3 regions of the Enterobacter sp. RIT637 genome follow, and region 2 is predicted to be linked to each of the others. Evidence: predicted binding sites of a transcription regulator. Region 2 holds the regulator's gene; each other region holds the start of a gene.
The links. The regulator Fur, encoded in region 2, represses iron uptake genes when iron is present. The targets are predictions, from matches to a motif close to ATAATAATGAGAACNACTATCAA.
Positions count from the first base shown of each region.

Region 1: a site for Fur is predicted at 2,963-2,985, ahead of K5E19_RS05845 (TonB-dependent siderophore receptor). Genes of this name have one in related genera too.
Region 3: a site for Fur is predicted at 3,778-3,800, ahead of K5E19_RS09085 (Nramp family divalent metal transporter). Genes of this name have one in related genera too.

Region 1 is NZ_JAIHAZ010000002.1:484,097-489,180, reverse strand. Features, by position in the region: gene ldcA (muramoyltetrapeptide carboxypeptidase) at 29-943, opposite strand; gene emtA (membrane-bound lytic murein transglycosylase EmtA) at 1,051-1,662, shown strand; gene K5E19_RS05855 (flagellar brake protein) at 1,698-2,429, opposite strand; gene K5E19_RS05850 (GlsB/YeaQ/YmgE family stress response membrane protein) at 2,636-2,890, shown strand; gene K5E19_RS05845 (TonB-dependent siderophore receptor) at 3,006-5,084, shown strand, end outside.
Region 2 is NZ_JAIHAZ010000003.1:159,108-164,191, reverse strand. Features, by position in the region: gene ybfF (esterase) at 1-441, shown strand, start outside; gene ybfE (LexA regulated protein) at 570-857, shown strand; gene fldA (flavodoxin FldA) at 1,013-1,543, shown strand; gene fur (ferric iron uptake transcriptional regulator) at 1,835-2,281, shown strand; gene chiQ (ChiQ/YbfN family lipoprotein) at 2,386-2,712, opposite strand; gene chiP (chitoporin ChiP) at 2,763-4,160, opposite strand; gene glnS (glutamine--tRNA ligase) at 4,606-5,084, opposite strand, start outside.
Region 3 is NZ_JAIHAZ010000004.1:83,954-89,037, reverse strand. Features, by position in the region: gene K5E19_RS09095 (EAL domain-containing protein) at 66-2,255, shown strand; gene nupC (nucleoside permease NupC) at 2,302-3,489, opposite strand; gene K5E19_RS09085 (Nramp family divalent metal transporter) at 3,840-5,078, shown strand.

The DNA of each region.
Region 1 (5,084 bases), on a different contig from region 2:
GTTTTATTGAGGTGGTTTAAGCGCTTTTTTATGCCTTTAAGACCGGATGGCCGCTGAGAGTAAGCCGACTGCCTGAATTATTATGCGTCAGCGTCGCCTGAGCGCCCAGCGGCAGGGTAACGGTCTGCTGCTCATGGCCAAAATCCAGTCCCGTAATCACCGGAATATCCAGCCGCGAGCGGATGAAATCAACCATCGTCTCAAGGGAGTAGCCCGCATCATAGTCATTCGGTGCCGAGCCGCTAAAACTGCCGAGCACGATGGCGGACTGGCGACCGAGAATACCCGCATGGTAAAGCTGGAGCAGCATGCGCTCGACGCGGAACGGATGCTCGTTGATATCTTCCAGCACCAGAATGCCATCCTCAATCTGGGGCAGCCACGGCGTGCCAATCAGCGACACCACCATCGCCAGGTTTCCACCCCAGAGCTGGCCTTCACATTCCCAGTGCGGCCCATTTCCCTGCCACTCAACGCTGTAGGTCGAATTGTGCAGCGCGCGCCAGAAATGTTCCTGGGTGAACGCATCCAGCTCCGGCGCGCCGAAGTTACCGGCCAGCATCGGGCCGCTGAAGGTAATGACGTTGTGCAGCGCCAGCAGGCCGAGCTGGATCGCCGTGAAATCGCTGTGTCCACAAATCAGCAGAGGATCCTGCTGCTGGCGTTTTGCCAGACCCTGCCAGTCAATACTTTCCAGCAACCGGCTCGCGCCATACCCGCCGCGCACCGCGAGCACAATCTGGTTTGCACCCTTCAGGTTCACCAGGCTGTTGATATCATTCAGTCTCTGCGCCTCTGTTCCGGCGAAGCGCTGCAGGCGGCGGGGGATAATTGTCTGATTTTCTACCCGATGGCCGGATTCCAGTAAGCGCTGAACGCCCCGCTGTGCCGCGTCCTGGTTGATGCAGTAACCCGACGGCGCGATGAGATGAAACTGAGACATGGCAATTCCTTGCTGAATGAGAAACTAATTGTCTATATCATGCCGCTTATACGCTGCCTGCTTCAAGAGGCGGCGCACTGCGATGACCGGCTATAAGGATAGATGACGTGAAATTGAGATGGTTTGCTTTTTTGATTGTGCTGCTTGCTGGCTGTAGTTCAAAACATGATTATCAAAATCCGCCCTGGAACCCTGAAGTGCCGGTGAAACGGGCCATGCAGTGGATGCCGATCAGCGAACAAGCCGGGAAGGCCTGGGGCGTGAGCCCGCGCCTGGTTACGGCGATCATTGCCGTGGAATCCGGCGGCAACCCAACGCTCGTCAGTAAATCCAACGCGGTGGGGCTGATGCAGCTTAAGGCATCAACGGCAGGTAAAGAGGTCTACCGCTATATGGGCTGGAGCGGTCAGCCGTCAACCAGCGAGCTGAAAAACCCGGAACGCAACATCTCGATGGGAACAGCTTACCTGAGCATTCTGGAACACGGCGTGCTGAAGGGGATTGAAGATCCTGAAGTGATGCAGTACGCGCTGGTGGTCTCTTACGTAAACGGCGCCGGTGCGCTGCTCAGAACCTTCTCGTCCGACCGTAAAGAGGCGATTGAAGAGATAAACGACATGGACAAAGACGAGTTCTTTGAGCACGTAGTGAAGAATCACCCGTCACCGCAGGCACCGCGTTATATCTGGAAAGTTCAGAAAGCGATGGACGCCATGTAATGCCGTTGTCGGGCGGCCTCGCTGCCCGACGCCCCTCATAAGACTTTATTCGCCCGTTCCCGCGCCTCTCGCTCCAGAGAGAAAATGATGCGCTGAAGCTCGCGCTCTGCCCCCGGCCCCACGTTCAGAAAGCGAAAGCTCAGGCGGGGCGTGGAAATGGTCTCGTTCTTGCTGTCCACCACTTTACGCTCGCTGATGGCAATCAGCTGCGCATCGAAATAAAACCGTCCCCAGCCGCCCATATCCAGCTCTATCTGCGTGAATCGCATGCCTTCCACCAGGCCGTCAGGTTTGGGGGTATCCATCAGCGCGCCCATGCCGCCCAGCGACAGGTCAAAGAGGCGGAAGCGGATCTCTTTTTTATCCGGCATTTTTGCCCGACAAAAATAAGCGGGATGGAGCGGGGCGCTGATGCGGAAATATTCCCGACGCTGTACAAACCAGAGGTTATCAGGCAGCGGCGTGGTAAAAGCAGGCAGCCCCAGATATTCGCTTAATTCCAGTCGCGGCAGAATAAACTCCACCTTTGCGCCTTGGGTTTCAGCCATTACCGAGATTTTTTCCGCCCGCTGCGCGGCGCGGTTCTCATGCTCCTGGCTGCCCAGGTCGACGATCAGACGGTCGGACGACACGTCGAGGATCTTGCTTATAAACTGATTGTTTGACCAACGCATGCGTAGCGGCACTTCACCTTTTTGCAGGTCGCGTAATACCCCTAATACAGCCAGCGGATTTTGTTTCAGGAACTGCTCACTGTAATTACTCACGCCAGATTGCTCCTTGATATATGACAGACTGTCTCTGCGTTATCGGCAATCTGAAATGAAACTTAATACAAACCGGTGATTTTTTTTACTGGCCGCCGTAATTTAAGTCGGTGAGATGAAAATGATTTTCGGGCGATGACCTATACTTAAGTCACCAGCGCGGAAGGTTTTCCGTGCATGCGTTAAACCTGCAAGAGGGCATCGCTATGGGTATCATCGCCTGGATTATCTTTGGTCTTATTGCCGGCGCTATCGCCAAATTGATCATGCCGGGAAATGATGGTGGCGGCTTTATTCTGACCTGTGTACTCGGTGTGGTCGGGGCGGTTGTCGGCGGCTGGCTGGCAACGATGTTTGGCTTTGGCGGCAGCATCAGCGGTTTCGATCTCCACAGTTTCCTGGTTGCGGTGGTCGGCGCTATTGTTGTGCTGGGCATATTCCGGTTACTCCGACGGGCATAACATGTTCACAAGCGGCCCTCACCTGAGGGCCGTTTTTTTAATTCGCGTATTGATTTGCTAATCGAAATGATAATAATTGTCGTTCCCAGTATTATCTATAACAAAGACGACAATTATGAATACCTCACGTTTTGCGTTATGTGCGTTGGCAGGAGCCGTGGCGCTGGCATTGCAGGCACAGGCTTTTGCGGAAGAATCGACTATCGTAGTCACGGGCGCAGAGCAGGGCAGCGCGCTTCCTTCATGGACGAACAGTGCGACCAAATCGGCGGTGGCAGAAAGTAAAACGCCGCAGGTGATCAACACCCTCTCGGAGCAGGAGATAGAAAAGCGTCACGCGAATTCCGTGAATGAAATCCTGCGCTATGCCCCGGGCGTCTCGACCGAGGTGAGGGGCAGTACCTCGTACATGAGCGAGTACAAGATCCGCGGGTTTACCGTTGACCAGGAATTCTATAACGGCCTGCAGCTGCCGTATAACGTCACCGGTAACACCAAAGCGCGCATCGATCCGCTGCTGATTGAGAGCGTCGATATTCTGAAAGGTCCTTCCTCAGTGCTGTACGGCGGCGGCTCGCCGGGTGGTCTGGTGAATATTCAAAGCAAAAAGCCGCAAAAAGCGTCCCGTACCGAGGTGGGTTTCAACACCGGCACCCGTAACCTGAAAGAGGGCTACCTCGACTCGACCGGGCAAATTGCTGACAGCGACTGGAACTACCGTCTGCTGGGGAAAGCGACGGAAAATGACGACCAGCCGCACACCACGCGCTACGAAAACTATCTCGTGGCACCGTCAGTGACCTGGCAGCCGGACAGCAAAACACGCCTCACCATTGATGCGCTGGCGCAAAATACCCCGAGCCTGTCGCCGTCCGACCCGCTGCCGCTCGCCTATCTGCGCTCGAGCTACGCCGATCGTCGGGACTATGCCGGGGACGAGTGGAGCGGATTCAAACAGCGCCAGTGGATGCTGGGCTACAGCTTTGAGCATGAGTTTGATAGCGGCTGGGGCTTTAATCAGAAAGCGCGCTATTTCGACGTGGACACCCATCAGCGCAGCGTCTATTCAACCGGGCCAGGCAGCGAGGTCTATCAACTCAACCGCTTTGCTTACACCACGGATGAAGATCTTCAGAGCTTCAACATCGACAACCAGGTCACCAAAACGGTTGCGCTGGGGGAATGGAAACATCATCTGCTGGCCGGGTTTGACTATCAGAAGCTGAACTCGCACTTCCACTACCGATACGCCTCCTCAACGCCGGGTATTGATATGCGCAATCCTGACCACGCGCAGATCGATGAAGGCGCGCTGGGACTGTATACCGCCCAGAAGAACCGTCTGAGCTATCAGCAGAACGGCTACTACCTGCAGGATCAGGTGGAGTTCGGTGGATTAAACCTGCTGGGTAGCCTGCGCTATGACGATTACCGCTCCGTGACCACGAATTACCTGCAAAACGGCGACAAAGCGTATGTCTCTCAGGATCGGGTCACCAAACGTCTGGGGGCGCTTTACGCCTTCGATAACGGTATTTCGCCTTTTATCAGCTACTCGGAAGGTTTTGCACCGGTCTCGCCGCAGGGAACGCTCACGGCAAAAGACGTGAAGCCAACGACCAGCAAGCAGGTTGAGGGCGGGGTGAAATACCTGCTGGCGGACTACGCCACCACCTTTACCGCATCGGTGTTTAACATTCGCCAGAAAAATGTCGTCACCTCCGATCCCGGCTTCCTCAACTACCGTCAGACCGGGGAAGTGGAATCCAAAGGGGCAGAGCTGTCGGCGGTCAGCCGCCCGACGGATAACCTGACGCTGATTGCGAACTACGCCTACACCCACGCCATCAATACGGAAGATGATAAATACCAGGGCAAGCGTCCAACCCAGGTGCCGGAGAATGCCTTCAACCTGTGGGGCGACTACACCTTCGACAGTACGCCGCTGAAAGGGTTGATGCTGGGGGCTGGCGCACGCTATACCGGGCCGATGGAAATTTCACCGAATAACGATGCGGGCAAACTCGGCGGCACCACGCAGTACGATCTGGCGGCCTCTTACCGCATGGGCGAAATTCTGCCGTCGCTGGAAGGGCTAACGATTAAAGCCAGCGCGCAGAACATCACCAATAAAGAGACGCTGACCTGTTACGACGCAACCAACTGCTGGATTGGGCGTGACCGGACGTATCAG
Region 2 (5,084 bases):
ATTGACGTCGCGCCCGTGGATTATGACGTCCGCCGTCACGATGAGATTTTTGCCGCCATTAATGCGGTCACAGAAGCGGGCGTCGCGACGCGCCAGCAGGCTGCCGCCGTGATGCGTGAGCATCTGGATGAGGAAGGCGTCGTGCAGTTCCTGCTAAAGTCGTATGTTGATGGGCAATGGCGTTTTAACGTGCCGGTGCTGTGGGAACAGTACAACAACATCGTGGGCTGGGAAACCGTCCCCGCATGGCCACACCCTACCCTCTTTATTCGCGGCGGAAACTCGCCTTACGTTACCGACGCCTACCGCTACACGCTGCTGGCCCAATTCCCGCAGGCTCGCGCCCACGTGATTGCCGGTGCCGGGCACTGGGTTCACGCCGAAAAACCGGACGCCGTACTGCGCGCCATTCGTCGCTATCTCTCTGATACTGCAAATTGATTAAAAAGAGAGCGACTGGAAGGTTGTGGGCTTCCAGTCGTTGGCGTGCCGTTTTCGGTGATGTATGATGGCGCGCTTATCGCCCGGGCATTAGCAGGGCGGCGTATTTCCCCCGAAGTCTCAGAATCATGGCCAAAGAACAAACGGACCGTACGACACTAGATCTGTTCGCGAATGAGCGTCGACCGGGACGACCGAAAACGAATCCGCTTTCGCGCGATGAACAGCTGCGTATTAATAAACGCAACCAGCTTAAACGCGATAAAAATCGTGGGCTTAAGCGTGTCGAACTGAAGCTGAACGCCGATGCCGTCGATGCACTAAATGAGCTGGCCGAGGCGCGTAACATCAGCCGCAGCGAACTGATTGAAGAGATGTTAATCACCCAACTTGAGACATTGCGCAGCAAGGCATAAGTCTGAAAATTCCTTTTATTTCCCTTTTCATGTAGCACAGAGTGCAGTCCTGCGCGATAGCTGTTTCCGCAGGGTTGCCTGTTCTGCTATTATTGCCCTTATCCGTGGACAAATTGCGCCACCATACCATTAAGTTTCAAGAGGTTATTTTACTCATGGCAATCATCGGCATTTTCTTCGGCAGTGATACCGGCAATACCGAAAATATCGCAAAAAACATTCAAAAACAGCTCGGTAAAGACGTTGCCGATGTGCACGACATCGCCAAGAGCAGCAAAGAAGATCTCGAAGGTTATGACATCCTGCTGCTGGGTATCCCGACCTGGTACTACGGTGAAGCACAGTGTGACTGGGACGATTTCTTCCCAACCCTGGAAGAAGTTGACTTCAACGGTAAGCTGGTCGCGCTGTTCGGTTGCGGCGATCAGGAAGACTACGCAGAATACTTCTGTGACGCACTGGGCACCATCCGCGACATCATTGAACCACACGGTGCGGTGATTGTCGGCCACTGGCCAACGGCGGGTTACCACTTTGAAGCCTCTAAAGGCCTGGCAGACGACGACCACTTTGTCGGCCTGGCCATCGACGAAGACCGTCAGCCGGAACTGACCGCTGAACGCGTTGAGAAATGGGTTAAGCAGATCCGTGAAGAGCTGAACCTCGACGACATTCTTAACGCCTGATTTCCCGGTGGCGCAACTCAGGTTGCGCCCGTTTACCAGGTAAAACCGATTAAATTAATTGCTACAAACTTTTAACTTTTTCGTTCAGACCTGTACAATATCCCCCTGGTAAAAAGTGGATGCCATCGAACAAGTTTGTTGGTGATACCACGTTTTTATAAGCATACTTTGCTTGAGACTTGCAGTTTTCATTTAGCCATGGCAGTTCTATAATGAGACGCATTATCCCAAGTGCATTTTCTGTCACTTCTTCTTTAGAAGTGAATCGTTTAGCAACAGGACAGATTCCGCATGACTGACAACAATACCGCATTAAAGAAGGCTGGCCTGAAAGTAACGCTTCCTCGGTTAAAAATCCTTGAAGTGCTTCAGGGGCCAGACAATCACCATGTCAGTGCGGAAGACCTCTACAAACGTCTTATCGACATGGGTGAAGAGATTGGGCTGGCAACCGTGTATCGTGTGCTGAACCAGTTCGATGACGCGGGCATTGTTACCCGTCATAACTTCGAGGGCGGTAAATCCGTTTTCGAGCTGACCCAACAGCACCATCACGATCACCTGATCTGCCTCGATTGTGGCAAGGTTATTGAATTTAGCGATGATTCCATCGAATCACGCCAGCGTGAAATCGCCGCTCGTCATGGCATTCGCCTGACCAACCACAGCCTGTACCTGTATGGTCACTGCGCTGAAGGCGATTGCCGTGAAGACGACCACGCGCACGACGCGAAATAATATCGTGTTTATACTCTGAGCCAGCCGTAAGGTTGGCTTTTTTTTTGCCTGTTTTTGGGCAAAAAAAAAGCCCGGTGGCACAGCGCCACCGGGCGTAAAGCAACTTATTTATTGTTACTGCGAATATCGCTCCAGATCTTATCGCAACGCTTCGCCACTTCCTGATCGTTACCGGTTTTACGTGCCTGAATGCAGGCCTGGTAATCCATCACGCGAACATTCTCCTGCGTCGCAAACTGCTCATGCGCTTTCTCTTTCTTCAGCACGTCCAGCACGCTCTGACAGGCTTCGATTTTCTCCGGCGACCCTTCCGCTGTATTGATACAGGCGCTATAGGCCTCCTTCAGGCGGGAATCTTCTTTTGGTGCCTCAGTCTGAGCACACGCCACCAGCCCTGATGCCAGCAACGCGACGATTACGATTTTTTTCATCATGTGCAGTCTCCATACCGGCGGGACAACATTACCCGCCGGTGTGTTCATCAGAAGATAGTGAATGGCGCGATGACCATGAATTTCACGTCACGTTCATCCTGGAAGATGTTGCCGTAACCGCCCGCGTAGCTCGGGATATCGGAGTGGTTGTCATACTGCGTGAAGTGCAGTTTGAACATCGTCCCTTTTGCACGTCCATCCTGCAGGGTGTAGATCGCATCCAGGCTGTAAGAAGACTCTTTCAGACGATAGTTTGGATCGTAGTACGCGTCCGGTGTTGCCATATCCGCAGGTTTTGCGTCCCAGGCGTAAGCGTAAGAGGCACCCACCGCCCAGCCAGGCAGGTTCCAGTTTTTCAGGTCATACATCGCACCGAAGAACACCGCTTTTTCGCCGTCGGCGTTGAAGTCAGAGCGGTTATCCCACCAGATGTCGAGACGACCGTTCGAGGACGCGTAGGTTGGCGTCATACGCTGCAGGAAATAGCCCTGCTGCCCTTCTGCCTTCACCCATGTTCCTTCCAGACGTAAATCAACCTGGCCCACTTTGTAGCCGAAGGTCAGCGCCTGCAGCCATGCAGTGCCGTCATAGATATCGTTAACGGTGCCATTGCTGGCTTTATCGCGCGTGCCGTAGAACTGGTAGCTGGTGCTCAGCGGGCTGCCCACAACATCAAATTTGTAGCTGGCTTTAGCAAAATACTGATCGATATAACCTTCCGCCTGACCAAATGCAGCTTCCAGGACCAGATCGTTTTTGAAGTCGTATTTCGCGCCCAGCGAGTGGAGGTAATCGACTTTGGTTTTCTTATCGTTCTGGTAGAACTTGTCCATCTCAATGTGCCACGGTGCTTTGTACTCGTTGGTCCACATATAGGAGAAGCTCAACGCACCCGCATCGCCGTAGTCAAAGTTAGCCCCGGCTTCCGCGCCCTGGTAGGTACCCGGCATAAAGCTCCAGTGCGGCGCTAACAGCGTTTGGCCGGTTGGCTGAATATAGCCCCCACGTGCCCATACCGGGCCGTATTTGAATTTCGCTGCTGCCTTGTACAGGCTGACACCGCTTTTATCGCCAGACCAGTCTTCTTTATACGCTTTGTTACTGGAGGAGAAGGCGATTTCGTTCGGGTGGCCGCTGTCACCGTTTTCCGCCATTTCAATGGCGGTGAACGCAGCAATATCCAGACCGAACATATCCGCGGCATAGCCTGACTGGAAATCCAGATTGGCGTTCCAGGTCGAGTGCGAAAGGTTGGTTTTGTATTTGTCTTCAGTGACGTCTTTACGGTCACGCTCACGCTGCCAGTAATAAATACCGCCCGTGAGGGTAGAATCATCGATGAAGCCTTCTGCCTTAGCTTCTGGGGTGATCGCCAGGCTCGACATTGCTGTCACACCGGCGATAGCCAGCGCCAGCGCACTACGTTTGCCACTGAACGTACGCATAGATTATTCCTCTTTGACGAATTAAAACGCCTCAACGGCGAAAATATAAAAGACCAAAAGGTCAGGGTAGTTAGAAATACCCTCGAATTAACTACCGCCTTTAGGTTATTTTTCGCGACGCGAATTATCAATGCTTTTCCGTGGGCAAAAGTCAGGATTATGACGAAGTGCACATAATTCGTAGTGCTTTGTAACATTTAGAGGAGAGCGAGGATTGGCGGGGAAATATCAGAAATTTCAGCGGGTAGCGCAGGTACTTGCTGTTTATTTTTCATCCTTTATGTATTTCGTAAAAATACAAACTTTTTTTAGAAAAATAAGTAGCACCTCATTGACCTCATATTTTAACGGCTGATCTTTAAGCCCTGGCTTAATACCATGATCATTAAATAAAAAAAACGCCGCAATAAGCGGCGTTTGTCTCTCCTTGACCAGAGCAGCAATATTATTCGCCGATCTTAGCCCAGGTGTCACGCAGGCCGACGGTACGGTTAAATACCGGTTTTTCTGCGGTGCTGTAACGGCTGTCCAGACAGAAGTAACCTTCACGCTCGAACTGGAACGCTTTACCCGCTTCCGCCGCTTTCAGCGACGGCTCAGCGTAACCCTGTTTGATAACAAGTGATTCCGGGTTAATGGTCGCCAGGAAATCGTCAGCCGCGCCTGGGTTAGGCACGCTGAACAGACGGTCATACAGACGGATCTCAACTGGCAGCGCATGGGAAGCGCTCACCCAGTGAATAACGCCCTTCACCTTACGGCCATCAGCAGGGTCTTTACTCAGCGTTTCTGCATCGTAAGAACAGAAGATGGTAGTGATGTTACCTTCCGCATCCTTCTCAACGCGCTCGGCTTTAATCACGTATGCATTACGCAGACGGACTTCTTTACCCAGCACCAGACGCTTGTACTGCTTGTTCGCTT
Region 3 (5,084 bases), on a different contig from region 2:
AGCAATTAATAAACCTATTATCCATCCGGTCAATGATACGTTGGTAAAATAGATTCCCTGACTGAATGAATAGAAAAACTTACAATAATGTAAAAATATTTATGCTTGCCCTGGCGCTATGCCTGATTGCGGTGCCATTTTCCCGTTATATCTCCCCGCGCGCTATTGTTAACGGGCATGACGTCTATTTAGCATGGTTACCATTAAGCGTTATGCTGGCGGTAATTTTGTTGTTTGGACGCCGGGCAATTATTCCCGTTTTGTTAGGTTTTACTATTGCTAATATATATGCCGTTGATTTAGCACCGCTACAATATGCAGTTCTTCTTTTCTGTCAGACTTTTTCAGTGTTCGCTGCGTGTGGCATCATCCGCCTTGTGCTGGGCAGGCGCTGGCGCCACAGCGTGCCGAATAAATACATCGGGATCCGTATTTTCTGGCTGGGTTTTATGGTGCCGATAGGTATCAAAATATCAATGTATCTGGCTGGCTATTTATTCCATTTCCCGGTAACAATCTCCACGTACTTCGGTGAAGGCACCCTTATTTACAGCGTTGTGGATATTCAAAGCCTGATCTGCGCGGCGTTGATTTTCACCATGATGTTCTATTATCCATTAAGAATGATTATTAATCCCCGCTACGCCAGAACCTTCTGGCGGCGGAGCGTAAAGCCCGTGTTTTTTCACAAAAAATCCTTGTTTATATTAGTCTGGCTGACGCTTCTGATCGCTCTTATGGCAATTTTATGTGCACCACTAAAGTCACCTATAATTGCAGGATATCTTGTGCCCATTATTTTTATTCTTTTTACGTTGGGCATCAGCTGTTTAAGCTATGCGCTCATGTCATTGCTATGGGCGGGATCCGCACTCCTGCTACTGACCTACAACGACAACTTTCTTAACGGCGTGGAGTCGGGGCACTCGCTCTCCTTTATCCTGTCTGTACTCATCTCTTTCGCCATCTGTTTGCTTTACATGTCGCGGATTTACCGGCGAAGCGAATGGATGAAGAAGGGCTGGCAGGACAGGGCGTTAACCGATCCGTTGACCGGTTTGCCTAACATTCGCGCGCTGGATGACTTTCTCCTGATTCACCCTGATGCCAAGGTGTGTTGTCTGCGAATGGATAACCTGGAGTTTCTGAGCCGCCACTACGGCATTCTGATGCGGGTTCACTGCAAGCGGATGATTACCGCGTCGCTCCAGCCCCTGCTGCAAAAAGACGAGCAGCTTTTCCAGTTGCCCGGCAGTGAGCTGGTGCTGGTATTGCTGGGGCCGGGAACCTCAGAGCGTCTGCAACATATGGTCGATCAACTGAATAGCCGTAAGATTTACTGGAACAATACTGGGCTGGATATAGAGTTTGGGGCGTCCTGGGGTGAGGTTGAAGACGGTGAGAATCTGCACCATACGCTAGGGCAGCTTAGCTGGCTGGCGGAGCAGTCGTGTGCTGCGCATAATGTGCTCGCTTTAACCAACAGCATTGAGGACGTCTCCGGGCAAACCACCGACAGGGTGCTGATGTTAGGGCGTATTAAGCGTGCGCTTGATGCCGACGGGCTTCAGCTGTATGCCCAGTCGATTCAGAATGCCGAGGGGAAGGGATATTACGAAATCCTCTCGCGCCTGGAGAGCGAGGGAGAGATGATCACCCCCGATCGCTTTATTCCGCTGATTGCCCAGTTTAACCTGAGCCATCGCTTTGATATGAATGTGGTTGAGAAGCTACTGGTCTGGCTGCGGGACAATCCCGCCACGCATGCCGGTACGCGTTTCTCCGTCAATTTGATGCCGATGACCTTGATGCAAAAAGAGGTTGCCACGGAGATTATCGCGCTCTTCGCTCGCTATACCGTCCCGCCCCAGGCCGTGGTCATCGAGATAACCGAAGAACAGGCTTTCTCCAATTCGGGCAGTAGCATTAACAATATCCAGCAGCTGAGGGATCATGGGTTCCGTATTGCTATTGATGACTTTGGAACTGGCTATGCCAACTTTGAGCGTCTGAAGCGCCTGCAGGCCGACATCATCAAGATTGATGGCTGCTTCGTAAAAGATATCTGTAGCGACAACATGGATGCGATGATTGTGCAGTCGATCTGTAATCTGGCAAAAACAAAATCGCTCTGTGTGGTTGCGGAATATGTGGAAACCCCGGCGCAGCGGGATATGTTGCTGCACTTTGGCGTCGATTATCTGCAGGGCTACCTCTTCGGTAAACCCAGACCGCTTGCCGAATTACGGGCATAAAAAAACCGGGAGCCTTTCATGCTCCCGGTTTTTTTCACGCTGTGAGTTAGAGTACCAGCGCTGCGATAGAGGCAGACAGTACGCTCACCAGCGTAGAACCGTACACCAGCTTCAGGCCGAAGCGAGAAACCACGTTACCCTGCTCTTCGTTCAGGCCTTTAATCGCACCGGCGATAATACCGATGGAAGAGAAGTTTGCGAATGAAACCAGGAACACGGAAAGAATGCCTTCCGCACGTGGAGAGAGCGTGCTGGCAATTTTCTGCAGATCCATCATTGCCACGAACTCGTTAGAAACCAGTTTGGTTGCCATGATGCTGCCAACCTGCAGCGCTTCATGAGCCGGAACACCCATCACCCATGCAATTGGATAGAAGATGTAGCCCAGGATGCCCTGGAAGGAGATACCGAGAACCGCTGCGAACAGGGCGTTCAGGGCGGCGATCAGCGCGATAAAACCAATCAGCATCGCGGCAACAATAATGGCGACCTTGAAGCCTGCCAGAATGTATTCACCCAGCATTTCGAAGAAGCTCTGTCCTTCATGCAGGTTTGACATCTGGATGTTCTCTTCGCTTGCGTCAACACGGTAAGGGTTGATCAGCGACAGTACAATAAAGGTGCTGAACATGTTCAGGACCAGCGCCGCCACCACGTATTTTGGCTCCAGCATCGTCATGTACGCACCCACGATAGACATAGATACGGTAGACATTGCGGTCGCCGCCATGGTGTACATGCGGTTACGGGACATTTTGCCCAGGATATCTTTGTACGCGATGAAGTTTTCTGACTGACCGAGGATCAGAGAGCTTACGGCGTTGAACGATTCCAGTTTGCCCATGCCGTTCACCTTGGACAGCAGGAAGCCAATCGCGCGGATTACCACCGGCAGAACGCGGATGTGCTGCAGAATACCAATCAGTGCAGAGATGAAGACGATAGGGCACAGCACCTTCAGGAAGAAGAAGGCCAGACCTTGATCGTTCATGCTACCAAAGACGAAGTTAGTCCCTTCGTTAGCAAACCCGAGCAGTTTTTCGAACATCTCGGAGAAGCCTTTCACGAAGCCGAGGCCAACGTTGGAGTTCAGGAAGAACCACGCAAGTAATACTTCAATGACCAGCAGTTGGACAACATAGCGAATACGAATATTTTTGCGGTCTGTGCTGACCAGCAATGCGAGTGCAGTAACGACAACGAGTGCCAGGACAAAATGAAGGACGCGGTCCATATTTGCTCCAAATATGAGGCAGGTTTAATTTTCGTGCACATTCTATGTAACAAGCGAAAAGAAAACGAGATCAAGAACACACTATAGTTACATCCTGTGACGAGTCTCAAAAATAGTGATCAACAATACATTTTTGTTATGTTAGGTAAATGAGTGAAAAGTTAAGTTTGTGTGCTAGGCTTCACAAAAGTGTGCGCTAACTATGTTTGATTTAGAGCACCCGCATCTCACCTGCCCATCTATTGTCAAAAGCTATCAGAGAAATCATTACAAACCTTACAAATGATCTTGATAATCATTCTCATTTTGATAGCATTAAACATAGCAAAGGCTATATTTCAGAGGCAGAAATGACAAACAGTCGCGTAGAGGGTAGCAGTGGCAGGGCAGCGCGCAAGTTGCGGTTCGCATTAATGGGACCTGCGTTCATTGCTGCCATTGGCTATATCGATCCGGGCAATTTTGCGACCAACATTCAGGCCGGAGCCAGCTTCGGCTACACATTGCTGTGGGTGGTAGTCTGGGCAAACCTGATGGCCATGCTGATCCAGATGCTCTCAGCGAAGCTCGGTATTGCCACGGGGAAAAATCTGGCGGAGCAGATCCGCGACCACTACCCGCGTCCGGCGGTATGGCTGTACTGGGTCCAGGCTGAAATTATCGCCATGGCGACCGACCTTGCTGAATTCATTGGGGCTGCCATTGGATTTAAACTGATCCTCGGGGTGTCGCTGTTGCAGGGGGCGGTGCTGACCGGGATTGCGACTTTCCTGATTCTGATGCTGCAGCGCCGCGGGCAGAAGCCGCTGGAAAAAGTCATCGGTGGTTTGCTGCTGTTCGTTGCTGCAGCCTATATTGTGGAGCTGATCTTCTCCCAGCCGAGTCTGGTGCAACTGAGTAAAGGGATGGTGATTCCAAGTCTGCCCACCTCTGAAGCGGTATTCCTGGCTGCTGGCGTCCTCGGGGCGACCATTATGCCGCATGTGATTTACCTGCACTCCTCCCTGACACAGCATCTGCACGGTGGAACGCGCAAGGAACGCTATTCCGCGACAAAATGGGATGTCGCGTTTGCCATGACGATTGCCGGTTTTGTGAATCTGGCGATGATGGCCACCGCCGCTGCCGCTTTCCACTTTAATGGTCACACGGGGATTGCCGATCTCGATCAGGCTTATCTGACGCTGGAACCGTTACTGAGCCATGCCGCAGCAACGATATTTGGGCTGAGCCTGGTGGCTGCGGGCCTCTCTTCCACGGTGGTAGGCACGCTGGCGGGGCAGGTGGTGATGCAGGGGTTCGTGCGTTTCCATATTCCGCTGTGGGTGCGTCGCGCCGTCACCATGCTGCCGTCATTTATTGTAATTTTGATGGGGCTGGATCCTACCCGCATTCTGGTGATGAGCCAGGTCCTGCTGAGTTTTGGTATTGCTCTTGCGCTGGTGCCATTGCTGATTTTTACCAGCGATAAAACGCTGATGGGCGATCTCGTGAACTCGACGCTGGTGAAAAGGGCCGGGTGGGCGATTGTGGTCGTGGTGGTGGCGCTGAATCTGTGGTTGTTAGTCGGAACCGCGCTGGGTCTTTAAAACAAA